3 regions of the Massilia sp. LC238 genome follow, and region 2 is predicted to be linked to each of the others. Evidence: predicted binding sites of a transcription regulator. Region 2 holds the regulator's gene; each other region holds the start of a gene.
What was found. The regulator LexA, encoded in region 2, represses DNA repair genes until DNA is damaged. The targets are predictions, from matches to a motif close to ACTGTATNNNNATACAGT.
Positions count from the first base shown of each region.

Region 1: the regulator LexA is predicted to act here: its motif matches at 2,400-2,417, upstream of recA (recombinase RecA).
Region 3: the regulator LexA is predicted to act here: its motif matches at 2,793-2,810, upstream of imuA (translesion DNA synthesis-associated protein ImuA).

Region 1 is NZ_JNNN01000053.1:183,476-188,984, forward strand. It holds gene FG94_RS15150 (DUF2889 domain-containing protein) at 1-232, opposite strand, end outside; gene recX (recombination regulator RecX) at 730-1,188, opposite strand; gene recA (recombinase RecA) at 1,211-2,293, opposite strand; gene FG94_RS15165 (response regulator transcription factor) at 2,531-3,232, shown strand; gene FG94_RS15170 (sensor histidine kinase) at 3,229-4,812, shown strand; gene FG94_RS15175 (DUF4212 domain-containing protein) at 4,802-5,107, shown strand; gene FG94_RS15180 (sodium:solute symporter family protein) at 5,104-5,509, shown strand, end outside.
Region 2 is NZ_JNNN01000008.1:448-5,956, forward strand. It holds gene FG94_RS02245 (tetratricopeptide repeat protein) at 8-742, shown strand; gene lexA (transcriptional repressor LexA) at 779-1,411, opposite strand; gene rpsF (30S ribosomal protein S6) at 1,685-2,071, shown strand; gene priB (primosomal replication protein N) at 2,099-2,389, shown strand; gene rpsR (30S ribosomal protein S18) at 2,432-2,722, shown strand; gene rplI (50S ribosomal protein L9) at 2,760-3,212, shown strand; gene FG94_RS02275 (replicative DNA helicase) at 3,319-4,704, shown strand; gene FG94_RS02280 (DUF47 domain-containing protein) at 4,792-5,418, shown strand; gene FG94_RS02285 (inorganic phosphate transporter) at 5,452-5,509, shown strand, end outside.
Region 3 is NZ_JNNN01000037.1:118,425-123,933, forward strand. It holds gene FG94_RS09340 (Eco57I restriction-modification methylase domain-containing protein) at 1-1,037, opposite strand, end outside; gene FG94_RS25960 (competence protein CoiA family protein) at 1,196-2,668, opposite strand; gene imuA (translesion DNA synthesis-associated protein ImuA) at 2,825-3,526, shown strand; gene FG94_RS09350 (DNA polymerase Y family protein) at 3,459-4,937, shown strand; gene FG94_RS27240 (hypothetical protein) at 4,955-5,263, shown strand; gene FG94_RS09355 (hypothetical protein) at 5,394-5,509, shown strand, end outside.

The DNA.
Region 1 (5,509 bases), on a different contig from region 2:
ACGCGGCTTCGGCGTCCACGATGGTCAGCTTGCGGTCGATGGTGACGCGCAGCTTGAGGTCGTGTACAGGCATGCCGCCCGGTCGATCACCGGAAGGCAGCGAAATGTCACGGGTTTTGACGTCGCGGATACTGGCGTCCAGATCCCACAGGCCATCGTCGCGCGCATAGGCTTCGACGGTGATGGCGCGCGTATGCCGGAGCGAGCGCGATACGGGAGGAGACAGGGGCATAAAAACCAATGCCGCTTACGCGGCGGTTAGTGGTGCAGCCAGTGTGCTTCATGCACGTTGCCGTAGCTTCTACGACAACAACCGCTCATGCGGCGCTGCTTAAACCGTGAAAGTTTAGCACACGGCGTTGGCGGTTGCACTGCAACAGCGGCCTTTTTGCTGCACTGCAGGCAAGATTGGACGGGTTTCTTGCTGAGCCGTCAATATTGCTTTGGCTGGACGGGTCTGGCGGGTTGGCAAGACCAATCTCGACAGCGGCGCGCCGCACAGGCTCCGTAAACGCACAGCGCCAGCGTGCAGCGCCATCGTCCGTTGAGGAATATGCCTGGGCATATCGGGGATGACGCTCCACGCTGGCGCCGGAGCATGCTTCTATATAGAAGAAGCGCAATGATCGAGGGTGATACATCAGGCCTGCGGCCACGCCTGGCATATCGTCAGAGCAAGCCTGGGGCCAGGCCGGCTCGTCAGGGCAACAGGCTCGAACTCCAGCCTGTTTACAGCTCGTCGTCGTCGGGAGCGCCCTGCATTGCGATCCGTGCAGCGCGTTGGGAGAAACCACGCTGCAGCATGAAACGCATCTGCTTGGCACGCTCAGCCGCATCGGCGGCGACGGTGCCGAACTTGCGCCGCCAGACTTCGGTGGCGCGTGCGGTTTCGCTGTCGGCGAGCGCGGCCTTGATCTCATCCAGCGCTTCGCCGTTGACGCCGTGGCTTTGCAGCTCGGCCATCACGCGGCTGTTGCCGAAGCGGCTTGCCTTCCTGTTGATCAGGGATTCGGCAAAACGCTCCTGCGACAGCCAGTTGTTCTTCTCAAGGAAATCCAGGAGGGCTTCCACGTCATCGCCCTCCTCGGCATAACGGGCCAGCTTGCGCCCCAGCTCGAGCCGGCTGTGCTCGCGCATCGACAAGTAGCGAAGCGCGCGCGCTTTCAGGCTCAGCTGGGGTGCAGGCATAGGCACTCTACAAGCTCAGCGATTACTCGCCGACTGCCTTCAGCTTGTCCTTGCCGCTGTCTTCGACAGCAGCCAGGACCGGCGGCAGCTCGCGCACGCCCAGCGCAGCACGGACCTTGTTCTCGATTTCGCGTGCCAGTGCCGGACGATCTTTCAGGAACTGACGGGCGTTGTCCTTGCCCTGGCCGATGCGTTCGCCGTTATAGCTGTACCACGAACCCGACTTCTCGACGATCTTGTTGTCGGCGCCCAGGTCCAGGATTTCGCCTTCGCGCGAGGTGCCTTCTCCGTACAGGATATCGAAGTGGGCTTCCTTAAACGGCGGCGCGATCTTGTTCTTGACGACCTTGACCTTGGTTTCGTTACCGATCACTTCGTCACCCGACTTGATCGAACCGGTACGGCGGATGTCCATACGTACGGAGGCGTAGAACTTCAGCGCGTTACCGCCGGTGGTGGTTTCCGGGCTGCCGAACATCACGCCGATCTTCATACGGATCTGGTTGATGAAGATGACCAGGGTATTGGTACGGTTGATCGAGCCGGTCAGCTTGCGCAGCGCCTGCGACATCAGTCGCGCCTGCAGGCCCGGCAGCGAGTCGCCCATGTCGCCTTCGATTTCGGCGCGCGGGGTCAGTGCCGCCACCGAGTCGATGACCACGAGGTCGACCGAGCCCGAACGCACCAGCGCGTCGGTGATTTCGAGGGCTTGCTCGCCGGTGTCCGGCTGCGAGATCAGCAGCTCGCCCAGGTTGATGCCCAGTTTCTGCGCGTAGGTCACGTCGAGCGCGTGCTCGGCGTCGATGAAGGCGCAGGTGCCGCCCAGTTTCTGCATCTGGGCGATGGTCTGCAGCGTCAGGGTGGTTTTACCCGACGATTCCGGACCGTAGATCTCGACGATACGGCCGCGCGGCAGGCCACCGACGCCCAGCGCGATGTCCAGGCCCAGCGAGCCGGTGGAAACAGTCTGGACTTCCTCGACCGGTGCGCTGGTGTCCATGCGCATCACCGAGCCCTTGCCGAACTGCTTTTCAATTTGCGCCAGGGCGGCGGCCAGCGCCTTGCCCTTTTCAGCGGCGTTTACTGCGGTTTTTTTGTCGTCCATGGTGTACTTTCAGCTGTGGAGTAGGCAAGGTAGGGGCGCTACCACGCAAATCAAGGTCACTACTGTATAAAAACTCAGTGGTTTGAACAAGCGAAATCAAGCCACTACTGTATATAAATCCAGTGGTTTAGGCAAGCGAAAAAAGTCGCCGTGTTGTTATCCGTAAGACTCGCATTGTTGCGATAAATCAAACACAATAGGGCCTGTCAAAGGTCTAACGAATACTGAGGTAGCCCCATGCGAATTCTGCTCGCCGAAGATGATAGCGTACTTGCCGATGGGCTAACGCGTTCCCTGCGCCAGTCCGGCTATGCCATCGATTGCGTCAAGAACGGCCAGGATGCCGATACGGCATTGTCCACCCAGGAGTTCGACCTCCTGATCCTCGACCTCGGCCTGCCCAAGCTGTCCGGCCTGGAAGTGCTGCGCCGCCTGCGCGCGCGTTCCTCGCTGCTGCCGGTGCTGATCCTCACCGCCGCCGACTCGGTCGAGCAGCGCGTCGAGGGTCTCGACCTCGGCGCCGACGACTACATGGCCAAGCCTTTCGCCCTGTCCGAGCTGGAGGCGCGGGTGCGCGCCCTCCCCCGCCGCGGCGCCGGCGGCGGCCCCGCCGTGGTGCGCCACGGCCCGCTGGTGTACGACCAGGTCGGCCGCAGCGCCTACATCAACGACCAGATGCTCGACCTGTCGGCGCGCGAGCTCGGCCTGCTGGAAGTGCTGCTGGCGCGCACCGGGCGCCTGGTCTCCAAGGAGCAGCTGGTCGACCACCTGTGCGAATGGGGCGAGGAAGTCTCGAACAACGCCATCGAGGTCTACGTGCACCGCCTGCGCAAGAAAATCGAGGTCGGCGGCGTGCGCATCGCCACCGTGCGCGGCCTTGGCTACTGCCTCGAGAAATACTCAGACGCCCCGCGCGCCCCGGTCCAAGAGAACAAGTGAACGAGCACGAACGCGGCCTTGCCGACAAGCCGCCAAGCGCGGGGCAGGACCCGTTCGCGCCCTTCCAGGCGGGCCAGTACCAGCCCTGGATCCCACCCAATCCCGAGCCCGACGAGAACATCCGCCATTCGCTGTTCGGCGAGATCCTCGACTGGATGCTGGCCCCGCTGCTGCTGTTGTGGCCGATGAGCATCGCGATCACCTACCTGGTGGCCAAGTCGATCGCCAACCAGCCTTTCGACGACGCGCTGGAAGACCGCGTCACCGTGCTGTCGCAGCAGATCCGCACGGTGGCCGGCCGGCCCGAGGTGCAGCTGCCCGGCAGCGCGACCGACGTGCTGCGCGCCGACGACGTCGACAGCGTCTACTTCCAGATCAGCGGGCCGGACGGCGCCCACCTCGACGGCGACCGCGACCTGCCGCGCCCGCGCAAGGGCATGCTCGAGGAAGGCGCCCATGGCGGCGCCGTGCTCTTCCGCAATGACAACATCCACGGCACGCCGGTACGCGTCGCCTACTCCTGGGTCAACCTCGATCCGCTGCGCGCCCGTCCGGCGGGCACGCCCCCCAGCCTGGCCCTGGTGCAGGTCGCCGAAACCCTCGACAAGCGCGCCCACCTGGCCAACGAGATCATCAAGGGCGTGATCCTGCCCCAGTTCATCATCCTGCCGGTGATCCTGGCGCTGGTCTGGTTCGCGCTGTCGCGCGGCCTGTCCCCGCTGGCCGAGCTGCAGGAGCGCATCCGCGCGCGCCCGCAGGACGACCTGTCGCCGATCGACCCGCGCCAGGTGCCGGAAGAGATCTCGCCGCTGGTCGGCTCCTTCAACGACATGCTCGAGCGCCTGGCCCAGACCGTCGAGATGCAGAAGCGCTTCATCGCCGACGCCGCGCACCAGATGAAGACCCCGCTGGCCGGCATGCGCATGCAGTCCGAGCTCGCATTGCGCCAGGTCGACCCGGGCGAGATCCACCGCTCGCTCGAGCAGCTGGCCAAGAGCTCGGAATCGGCCACGCGCTTGGTCAACCAGCTGCTGGCCCTCGCCCGCGCCGAGAACCAGCCGCATGCCGGCCTCGCTTTCGAGGAAATCGACCTGGCCCAGTTGGCCCGCGCCACCGTGCAGGACTGGGTGCAGGCCTCGTTCGCGCATGGCATCGACCTCGGCTACGAATCTCCCGATGCGCCCGCGCACGAAACCCTGCATATCGCCGGCAACGCGCTGATGCTGCGCGAACTGCTGTCGAACCTGATCGACAACGCGTTGCGCTACACCCCGCAGGGGGGCAGCGTGACGGTGCGCGTGCGCCGCGACGGAGAACACGCCCTGCTCGAGGTCGAGGACACCGGTCCCGGCATCGCGCCGAGCGAGCGCGCCAACGTGTTCGAACGCTTCTACCGTATCCTCGGCAGCAACGTGCAGGGCAGCGGCCTGGGGCTGGCGATCGTGCGCGAGATCGCGCAGCAGCACGGCGCCGAGATCGACATCTTCAACAACCCGCGCAGCCACTCGTCCAAGTATCCCGGCAGCCTGTTCCGCCTGACCTTCCCGCCTCCTGTCCATGAACCCATCGATGCCGACTGATTCCCCGCCTACGCCGAGCGATCCGCACGCGCGCCTGGCCGCCGCCCGCGCCGCGCACTGGCAGGCGACACGCCGGCTGACCGCGGCGCTGCTGGTGGTGTGGCTGTGCACCGGCTTTTGCACCGTGTTCTTCGCGCGCGAGCTGTCGCGCTTCACCCTGTTCGGCTGGCCCATGTCCTTCTACATGGCGGCTCAAGGAGCGTCGCTGGTGTCGCTCGCCGTGATCGTGTTCTACGCCTGGCGCATGCGCCGGCTCGACCGCCTGTACCCGGACGCCGCGCGGGAGAGCGCATGAGCGCGAACAAGCCGCCCTACTTCCGCAAGCTGTCGCGCTACTACCTCTGGTATACCGCCTGCTTCGCCCTGTTCCTGCTGGCGCTGGCCCTGCTCGAGCAGGAAGGCATGCCGCGCCTGTGGATCGGCTACATCTTCATGTTCGCGACCATCGTCCTGTACGCCACCATCGGCGTGGTGGCGCGCACCTCGAACGTCACCGAATACTACGTGGCCGGGCGGCGGGTGCCGGCCCTGTTCAACGGCATGGCCACGGCGGCCGACTGGATCTCGGCGGCCAGCTTCATCAGCCTGGCCGGCGGCCTGTACCTGTACGGCTTCGACGGGCTGGCCTACATCATGGGCTGGACCGGCGGCTTCGTGCTGGTGGCCCTGCTCATCGCGCCCTACCTGCGCAAGTTCG
Region 2 (5,509 bases):
TCTGCCCATGAAGACCAAGCTGTTCCTTGCATCCCTGCTGCTGTGCGGCGCCGCCTTTGCCGGCGAGCTGGAAGACGCCAATGCCCTGTTCGAGAAGAAGGACTACGCGGGCGCGATGAAAATCTACACCAAGCTGGCCAATGCCGGCAATCCGGCCGCGCAGCAGGCGCTGGGCCAGATGTATTTCTACGGCGAAGCAGGGGAGGTCGACGAAGCCAGGGCCGTCGATCTGTTCAAGAGATCCGCCGCCAAGGGTAACAAGGTCGCGATCGACTCGCTCGAACTGATCGAGCAGCGCGTCAAGCGCCGCAAGGACATCGATTACTGGATCAAGGGCTACGACGGCGAGGACCTGAAGTCGGGCGAGTTCCGCTGCACCGCGCCGCGTATTCCCGCGATGTCGAAGGTCAATGCCGACATCGATCGTATCAGCGCGGCCGTGCAGACGTGGCAGGAGTGCTACAACAAGTACGTCACCAACCTGAACGCGTCGCTGCCGCTGACCAAGCGCGTCCCGAGCGACATCCAGAAGCTGATGAACAAGGAGGAGATGGAGAAATCGAATGCTTACCTGGCCCAGCTGCAGGAAAACCTGACCGAGGAAGCGAAGGTGGGTTCGAAGCTGGTGCTGGCGGACTACGCCGCATGGCGCTCGGCGACCGATGCCTATGTGACCGAGCACAACCAGATGGTGAAATCCGCCAAGAAGGATTCCCACTGGGCGGACAAGAAAATTCAATAAGCCGCCGGGCAAGCCGGCAGCTTGGTGGGCGCAGGCTTAGTGCCAGCTGCGCATCAGGCCGACGGCCAGGCCCTCCAGCGCGAACTCGTCTTCCGGGTTCACCTGGATCACCTTGAAGTCCGGATTCTCCGGCAGCAGCTCGACCAGGTTGCCGGTCTTGCGGTAGCGCTTGACCGTGACTTCTTCGCCGAGGCGGGCCACCACGATCTGGCCGTTCTTGGCGCTGTCGATCTTCTTGACGGCCAGGAAGTCGCCGTCGCAGATGCCGGCATCGCGCATCGACCAGCCCTTGACCTTCAGCAGGAAGTCGGGGCGCGCCGAGAACATGGCGGCGTCGACGGAGTAGGTGGCTTCGACGTGTTCCTGGGCCAGGATCGGCGAACCGGCGGCCACGCGGCCGACCAGCGGCAGCGACATCATGAGGGCGGCAGGCACCATCGGGACCTGTTCGACGGACGCGCCGACCAGGCGGATGCCGCGCGAGGTGCCCGGCGAAATCTCGATGGCGCCCTTGCGCGCCAGGGCCTGCAGGTGTTCTTCGGCCGCGTTGGCCGACTTGAAACCCAGCTCGGCCGCGATTTCGGCGCGGGTCGGCGGGAAGCCGGTGTTTTCGATCGCTTCCTTGATCAGGTTAAGGATCTGTTCTTGCCTTGCAGTGAGCTTGAGCATGGGTGTTGTACGGCATTAGTTGTAAGAGCAGACTGTATTTTTGTACAGTATTCTGATATGCGCAAGGGCAAACACAGGAAAACTGTAAAAAATTTGTGCAGTGCGTCCGTATTCGTGGCGCCGATGCCTGCTTTTCGCCGCCATCTGCCGGGCTGGGCCATGCCATGGATTCCCATCCGCCGGTTTTTCAGGCTATAATCGAAGGCTTTCCCTTCCCACACTCGTCTTGACGCCGAGGTGGGCATTTGTTTAAACGTCCTCAAGGAGTGTTGCATGCGTCATTATGAAATCGTTTTTATCGTCCACCCGGACCAGAGCGAACAAGTTCCGGCGATGATCGAGCGTTACAAGACCACGGTGACCAGCCGTGGCGGTAACATCCATCGCGTGGAAGACTGGGGCCGTCGCCAGATGGCTTACCAGATCCAGAAGCTGCCGAAGGCTCACTACATCTGCATGAACATCGAGTGCGACAACGAGACCCTGGTCGAGCTGGAAACCGCATTCAAGTTCAACGATGCCGTCCTGCGTCACCTGACCGTCAAGATGAAGAAGGCCGAAACCGCACCGTCGCCGATGATGAAGTCGGTCCAGCGCGAAGACGCAGCCAAGAGCCACCGCGCAGAAGCAGCAGCCGCTGCTCCGGCCGCCGCTGCCTAAGTTTTTCTCGGGAATTCGTAGAACGCAGTGAACCGGTTCCAGCTCATCGCGACCATCGCGGAGCGAGACGTACTGCGTTTCACCCCGGCCGGCGTCCCCATCGTGGGCGCGATCCTGATGCACGATTCGCAGCAGGTCGAGGCCGGAGTGACAAGGCAGGTCGCGTTTGAAATCCCTGCGCTCGGCGCGGGCGAGATTTCAGGCAGGCTGGAAAGCGCCGAACTCGGTGCCGCCTACCGCTTCGAAGGATTCCTCGCAAGGAAAAACCGCAACAGCAAAGCCTTGGTGTTTCACATCATTGATTTCAGTGCCGCGTAACCGTACTCGGCCTATTTAGATTACAGATACAGGAGCCTCAAAATGGCATTCGGTAAAAAGTTCGACAAAAACAAAGCTAAAGAAAAAATGAAGCGCAAGCAGCAGAACCCGCTGTTCAAGCGCAAGAAGTTCTGCCGCTTCACCGCCGCAGGCGTGGAACAGGTGGACTACAAGGACGTCGACACCCTGAAGGACTTCGTCCAGGAAAACGGCAAGATCATGCCGGCACGTCTGACCGGTACCAAGGCGCACTACCAGCGCCAGGTCGACACCGCCATCAAGCGCGCACGCTACCTCGCGCTGCTGCCGTACACCGACCTGCACAACGCTTAAATCGCGGCACGTCAGCTAGATATCCTGGAGAAAAAATATGCAAGTTATTCTGCTCGAAAAAGTCGTCAACGTCGGTAACCTGGGCGACGTCGTCAAAGTCAAGGACGGTTACGCACGTAACTTCCTGATCCCGCAAAAAATGGCACGCCGCGCCACCCAGGCCGCCGTGGCCGAGTTCGAAACCAAGCGCGCCGAACTGGAAAAAGCAGCAGCTGAAAAGCTGTCGGCAGCCCAGGCGCAAGGCGACAAGCTGAGCGGCATGACCGTCACCATCGCCCAGAAGGCGGGCGTGGACGGCCGTCTGTTCGGTTCGGTCACCAACTTCGACATCGCCGAAGCCCTGAGCAAGCAAGGTTTCCCGGTCGAGAAGTCGCAGGTTCGCATGCCGACCGGTCCGCTGAAGACCACCGGCGAATTCCCGGTCTCCGTCGCGCTGCACACCGACGTGGTTTCGGAAATCACCATCTCGGTGGTTGGCGAAGCTGCCTAAGCTGCTGTTGTATAAATGAAAAAAGCCGGGTTCTCCCGGCTTTTTTTATTCCTGGAAACTCGCCAATTATTTCAGCCGTGTGACCGGAAACGGTATAATGCCCGCCATGAATTCCCCATCCGATCCGCAAGTCGATTCCCTGCGCATCCCGCCGCATTCCATCGAAGCAGAACAGTCCGTCATCGGCGGCCTGCTGCGCGATAACGCCGCCTGGGACCGCATTGCCGACTTCATGCACGCAGAGGATTTCTACCGCTACGACCACCGCATCATCTTCGAACAGATGATCCGCCTGATCAACGCCGGCAAGCCGGCGGACGTGATCACGGTCTACGAAGCCTGCAACATGCTGGGCAAGGCCGAGGAGGTGGGCGGCCTGCAGTACCTGAACGCGATGGCGCAGAACACGCCGTCGGCGGCCAACATCCGCCGCTACGCCGAGATCGTGCGCGACCGCGGCATCCTGCGCAACCTGATCACCGTCGCCGACGAAATCTCGGGCAACGCCTTCAACCCGCAGGGCAAGGAAGTCAAGCAGATGCTTGACGAGGCCGAATCAAAGATCTTCGCCATCGCCGAAACCGGCGCCCGCGGCCAGCAGGGCTGGAACCCGATCCAGCCGCTGCTCACGCAAGTGGTCGAGCGCATCGACGAGCTGTACTCGCGCGAGAACCAGGGCGAGATCACCGGCGTGCCGACCGGCTTCATCGACCTCGACCGCATGACCTCCGGCCTGCAGCCGGGCGACCTGATCATCGTCGCCGGCCGTCCCTCGATGGGCAAGACCGCGTTCTCGGTCAACATCGGCGAGAACGTCGCGATCGAAGCCGGCCTGCCGGTAGCTGTTTTCTCCATGGAAATGGGCGGCGCCCAGCTGGCCATGCGTATGCTCGGCTCGGTGGGCCAGCTCGACCAGCACCGCCTGCGTACCGGCCGCCTGAACGACGAAGACTGGCCGCGCCTGACGCACGCCATTCAAAAGATGAACGACGCCCAGCTCTACATCGACGAGACGCCGGCGCTGAACCCGATCGAGATGCGCGCACGGGCACGACGCCTGGCGCGCCAGTGCGGCAAGCTGGGCCTGATCATCGTCGACTACCTGCAGCTGATGCAGGGCAGCCAGCCGGGCGACAACCGCGCGGCCGAGATCTCCGAGATCTCGCGAAGCCTGAAAGGCCTGGCGAAAGAGCTGCATTGCCCCGTCATCGCACTGTCCCAGCTGAACCGTTCGCTGGAACAGCGACCCAATAAACGACCCGTCATGTCCGACCTGCGCGAATCGGGCGCTATCGAACAGGACGCCGACGTTATCATCTTCCTGTATCGCGACGAGGTCTACAATCCCGACTCGCCCGATAAGGGAACCGCCGAGATCATCATCGGTAAGCAGCGTAATGGCCCGATCGGGGCGATTCGCCTTACCTGGATCGGCTCCTACACCAAGTTCGGCAACTACAGCGGCAACCTGAGCATCTATCAGGGCGATTAAGAAGCAATAAGCCGCGATTTACCACCTCGCCGCTGCCAGCCGTGGCAGCGGTCTCGAAGTCCCAAGAGATTCACAACGGAGAATAATATGTTTGGACGCCTGATGCCCCAGGAGGGCAAGTTTTTTGACCTGTTCAACCAGCACGCCGCCCTGTGCGTGAAGGGCGCGCAGGAAATGGTTGGCCTGATGACCAACTTCGACGACCTGGAAAACCGCACCCACGCCGTCGAAAGCATCGAAAAACAAGCAGACAAGATCACCTACGAATGCGTCGACCTGCTGCACAAGACCTTCATCACCCCGCTCGACCGCGATGACATCCACAAGCTGATCACCAGCATGGACGACATCCTCGACATGATGGAAGACGCGGCCCAGACGGTTTCGCTGTACGACCTGCACGCCGTGACCCCGGAAGCCGCGCGCCTGGCCGAACTGTGCCTGGCTGCCTGCAAGAAGGTGCAGGAAGCCGTCTCCCTGCTGCACGACATGGGCAACGCCCAGAAGATCGTCGCCATCTGCGAAGAGATCGACCGCTTCGAATCGGACGCCGACCACGTGATGCGCGCCGCCATGTCCAAGCTGTTCCGCGACGAGCCGGACGTGCGCAACCTGATCAAGATGAAGGCGATCTACGAGATCCTCGAAACCGTCACCGACCGCTGCGAAGACGTGGCGAACATCGTCGAAGGCATCATCGTCGAGAACGCGTAACGTGCACAGCGCACACGCACAACAAGAATAAACATGGAAACTATTAACATCAGCATTTACGTGCTGGGCTTCCTGGTGCTGCTGGCACTGG
Region 3 (5,509 bases), on a different contig from region 2:
GGCCGTTCCTTCGGCATGGTCCGGATTGCGAAGCGCCGTGGTACGCCCAAGACGGAGTCCCGGACATCGTCGGTGTCCACTGCCGGCACAAGGAACTGGTGAGGAATTCCGCTGGCGCGCACCTGGTCCTCCGTAAGAGTCCAGATGCCTTGGGCATCAAGCCATGGGGCGATGGTCACTTTCGCTATGGAGTCGAGGGTAGGGTACGCTTCATACTTGGCCGGGTCGATACCAGGGTAGATTGCAGCTTTCGTGATCGGCTGGCCGGTCGCCCCAAGGACGCACAGCACAGGATGGACCCGCGCCGGCGTTCCAGCACGCCGCTGCTTCGGCCTGTAGAAAACCGATTCTGCCTCCAATCGCTCTATGTGCTCGATGGCCAGGCGCGAGCCCAACGCTTCGCGTAGCGCCGCGGCTCCTGCATTGCCAAGCCATCGGTCGCTCACAATGAAGCCCATCTGGCCACCCGGCCGCAGCACCTTCGAGCAGCGGTCCAGAAAGCTGAACATCAGGTCGGGGAATGCGTACTTGGGCACGACCTGGCTGTATTCGTGGCGTAGCAAGGCGGGGACCGAAACCATGCGAAGGTAAGGGGGGTTCCCGATCACGGCGTCCAGGCATGGTGCGCTTGGCCCTTCTGTGAGGAAGTCCTGATTCAAGACGATCTTGCTCGCGATGTCTCGTGCCTGCGCAGCGGATCGGCCAAACGAGATTAGAACGGCCGCCACGCGCGTGCGCGCTTGCGCAGCAGCGACCGGGTGGATCTCCCAGCCTCGGATCAACGTAGGCAGCTTGTCGTCGTCCACGCTGCGGGTGCTGAGCAGCTTGCTCAAGGCGCGGACCAGGAACTGGCCATCGCCGGCGCTGCAGTCGGCCAAGCTCGCATCGCCGTTTGGCCATTTGATTCGCGCGAGCAGCTGGTCGACGGCCGGCTCGGACGTATAGATTGCGGTGGCCGCGTGCAGCTCGTCGATGGCCTGGGCGCGCAGGGCGTCTGCCGAATCGTCAGCGAAGAGGGAATGCGTGGTGTTCTGCATTGGACTGTCTTTTCTGTTTTGAGCCAGACCCACCGGGTAGCCGGATCACAACCGGCTTTAGCTCATCAACAGCTATCCTCGCACCCGAACACCGAAGTGCAAGTTAGTTTTCCACGATAGCCCGCACATCGAGGGCGTCCGAACGCATGCCTTGCAAGCTAAGCGAGCAGCCGCTTTGTGGGAGGCTGCAACGGACAAGAGGCGACGTTGGCGCTGGCGAGAATAGCCAGAAACGTGTTCGGTGAGATTCCGTGCCGCTGGGCCAGGGTGCGCGCCGCGTCATCGGGCTGGCCATTGCTGCTATGCTCTGCGCGCAAGCGCTTAAACAGCTCCATAAGGATGCCGGTAGTGAGGTTGGCGCCGACGAGACCGTCTGCCTCAATCAGGTGTTGAAGCGAGCAAGCCAAGACACGAGGGGCCCAGAACCATCCACCGACCCCGGCGACTTCGGCCTCAAGCCAGGGCGCTACATCGCGGATGACTTGAAAGTACGGCCCGCCTTTGTGGCGCACGAATCCGGACTTCTCGAGGAATTTGAAGTACGTCCAAAGTGCGACCTTCGGGGATGCTTCGAATGCGGGGGTGATGTCGTACCTATTGGCCATCCAAGACAGAATGGTCTCCAGCGAGACATCCCGCCGGCCGTGGGCAAATACCCACTTGCGGAACACGTCCGACTGCCAAACATCACGGGATACTCCAAAGGATGCATGCCCCCGAACGTCGACGTCGACTAGCGCCGGTGTCGGCCCATCAGGCAGCCTGAGCTTTGCCTTCAAATAGGCCCGTTTGGCCTGGTCGTCGGCCGCCCGAAATGCTCGGTTTGCTTGCTGCAGGCGCTGTTCGCTCCTTATCCGCTCCCGCTGGAGTCGATTGCGTCCCATCCGGTCGATCGGCGCCGAGCGCACTTGTGCTGCGTATGTTCGCGCAACCTGGGCGTCATCAGCGGCCTTCTGTCTTTCGGCTGCCTCGAGGATCCGCCGCAGCTTCTCTGCGAGGCTCACCCGTAGTTTGTCCATGCCCGGGTATGAAAGCCAGCGCACCCGTTCCGGAGAAGCCGTGACAGCAATGCGCAGCTGCTCCAGCGACGTGAAAGCATGTACGTCGTCGAGGCAGATTTCGTAGGACATCCATGAACGTGCTTCCAGATCCTGGACTTTGAGAGTGTCCACTGCATGCCGTACAAACACCTCGATCCAGTGCTTTGTTCCCGATTCGCTGGTCCCAACGGCATCGGCTCGCCGATTTTCTTGAGCGGCCTCGAGGTCAACCGCTGTGTATTGCACATGCTGAGCCTTGGCCAGCACCGCGGTGACCGAGCGCTCCCGGCCGAACGCATCGGTTGCCGACAAGGTGACATGAACCGCCGGCAGGCGGATATTTCGCTCTGTTGCAAGAATCTGCTTCGCCATCAGGTGCACAGCAGTTTCGGCGCCCGTGGCGCACGCTCTGCCGTCGTGGGCGAAGTGCCAGACGTTTTGGTCACCCTTTCTCGCCTGCAGAGGTGAGCCGCAGCCAGGGCACACGCAATCGCACGCCCGGCCGGATTGCACCTCAGCAGGGCCGACCATCTGGCCATCCTTGAGGCCGAACGGTACGCGAAGGCTCGGTGTGCTTACGGAAGCATGCATTTTGCGCGGCGCCTGCAGTTGAAATTATCGAAAGTGTACTATGAGGGGGTGGTCTCCCGGACACACTCCCTCCGTTGCGCGCTCGCAACTAAGCGACGCCTTGCCCTATCGGCTCCGTTGTTATACTGTACATTTATACAGTACACTAGCGCGCCCATGCCACACGACAACAAACCTGCTCCGGAGGATCTACACCCCTCCCTTTGGCGAGCTTCCCAGCTTGCCCGCTCGAGCACGCGGGTAGTGGACACCGGCCATCCTGTGCTCGGTCATCAACTTCCTGGTGGAGGGTGGCCAACAGCGTCTATGGTCGAGCTGTTGTGCGCGCAAAATGGAGGCGGTGAGCTTCGATTGCTCGCTCCAGTGCTCGCCGCGGCTGGTCAGCGCCGCGTCTTCATGATCCAGCCGCCACACACGCCGAACGCGCTGGCGCTTGCAGCGATGGGGCTCAACCCCTCGCAGATCGTATGGGTGCAGCCTGAGCGCACTGGCGACGCCCTGTGGGCGGCTGAGCAAACGCTCAAGGCCGCCGGCGCTGCCGTGGTCATGCTTTGGGCGACACACGCCCGTAGCGACAGCCTAAGGCGCCTCAATTTGGCTGCGGCTGAGACCGCTGGCCTTTTCTTTTTATTCCGGCCCTTGGCTGCCGCGCAGGACCCATCACCATCGCCCCTCCGATTGGCCATACGGCCAGCCGCAAACGGCATTTCGGTCGAGTTCCTCAAGCGCAAGGGGCCAGTTAAAGAAGCAGGCATATTTTTGCCGCTATCGCCATTGTTCAATCAACGTCATGCGTCTGTGGATCGGCATTCACCTGCCCCAATTACAGATCGAGGTCTTCGAGCCTTGGTCGAGTGACAGGGTAAGCGTCGTGCTGGAGCACGAAAAGGTTACCTCAATGTCGACCGCCGCACGCGCAGCAGGGGTGAGACCTGGCATGCGCCGCGGCGGCGTTCTCATGCTTGAGCCCGACGCGCGGATCCACGAACGTTCGGCCACGATGGAAGAGGCGGCGCTACTGGCGACAGCGATGGCGCTGCTGCACTACACGCCGCAGGTAGCGCAGGCAGAAGAATCGGTCATTCTCCTGGATGTCGGGGCGTCGCTTACGCTTTTCGGGGGGCCACGCGCCATCTGCAGGCGCGTGCGCGCCGACTTGCGAGCACTCGGGCTCACTGGACGACTTAGCTGCGCACCGACTGCGCGGGGTGCGTGGATGCTGGCCAGGGCGGGCGGAAAGCGAGTCCTTCGGCAGGACACAATGACCCGAAGTCTCGACGCCTTGCCCGCCCTCGTCGTGCCGGCGGCACGCCCATATTCAGGCTGGCTTGAGGGAATCGGATGCCAGACGGTAGCCGAGCTGCGTCGCTTACCGCGGCCCGGACTGCAGCGCCGCTGCGGCAGGCAGCTGCTCGACACCCTCGACAGCGCGTGGGGCACAGCGCCAGAAGTCTTCGAGTGGGTTGAGGCGCCGGAAAAGTTTGAAGCCAAGATCGAACTATTCGATCGGATCGAGAACGCCGAACTGCTGCTGGCCGGCGCTCAACGGCTGATCCTCCAGCTTGTCGGATGGCTCGCGGCGAAGTTGCTTGCAGTCGAGCGCATCACGCTTTTTCTCGAGCATGAAAGAGGTCGGGATCGCAAGCCACCTACGGCCCTGGAGATCGTGCTGGCAGCCCCGGTGTGGGATGGAGATCATATTGTCCGACTCCTGAAAGAACGGCTCGCGAAGACGGAACTGGAAAACTTCGTCATAGGGCTGGCGCTAGAAGCCGTTCAGGTGCGGCCACTGGAGCCGCCGTCCAATGACCTGTTCCCAGAGCCCGGTGGAAGCCAGGAAGACCAGCTGCGCGTCATGGAGCTTCTCGTGAGCCGCCTGGGCGCCGACCGCGTACGGCAATCCAAGCCGGTAGCCGACTATCGTCCCGAAGTGGCAAATGCCTGGGTCTCGGTACAAGACACCGTGCGAGAAGCCGCAATCGCCTCGCAGCTGCCTCCAGCCGTCGATGGCATCCTGCGCCCGACCTGGTTGCTGGCAAAGCCCATCGCCCTGTTGATGCGGAATCACCGTCCCTGGTACAGCTCGCCGCTGCGGATCGTTTCGGGGCCTGAGCGGATTGAAGCAGGGTGGTGGAGCGACGGCGCGTCGCGGGATTACTACGTCGCCCAAGGGGAGGGCGACTCAGCGCTCTATTGGATTTTCAGGGAGCGTATTGGCGGCGCTGCCGATGCCGATCCACGTTATTTCCTACATGGCCTGTTCGGGTAATGGGAGATTCAGTTTCTTTGCTATTCGAAGACGGAGGTCGACCGCTGGCCCGGCATAGGCTCGCGTTCCCCCAGCGCGAATATACGGGCGCGTTCTCCTTCGAAGAAGTGCCGAGCAGCGAATTCAAGCGAACCGTAGCCACAGCGCGGCTTCAGGCCCCGAATGGCGAGGACGTCGTTCCGCCGCTTTATGAGGCCAAGCTTCTTTGGTTCAAGGACGGCGAGGCGCGGATAAGTGGACTGGAGGTTGATTCGATCACGCGCAGAAGAACAGCACAGTGCTGGAATGTAAAGCTGGCCGGATACCCGCTCGGACTAAAACAATAATCTTCCGAAAAAATCCGGGAAATGTCCCACCTCCACTGGCAATCTATAAACCTAAGATGCTATATTCGATACCGTATTGAGGTGCAACAATAACCACCTCGAATTATAACCAACAACGAATGGATCGTTTATGTTCACATCGAGTTCTCAATACCGCCAACTGGGGATGGCAACACTGCTTCTGACACCCCTCGCAATTTTTGCATGGACGGGAGCTTACCGCCTTGTTACTCCCTGGCTCCTACT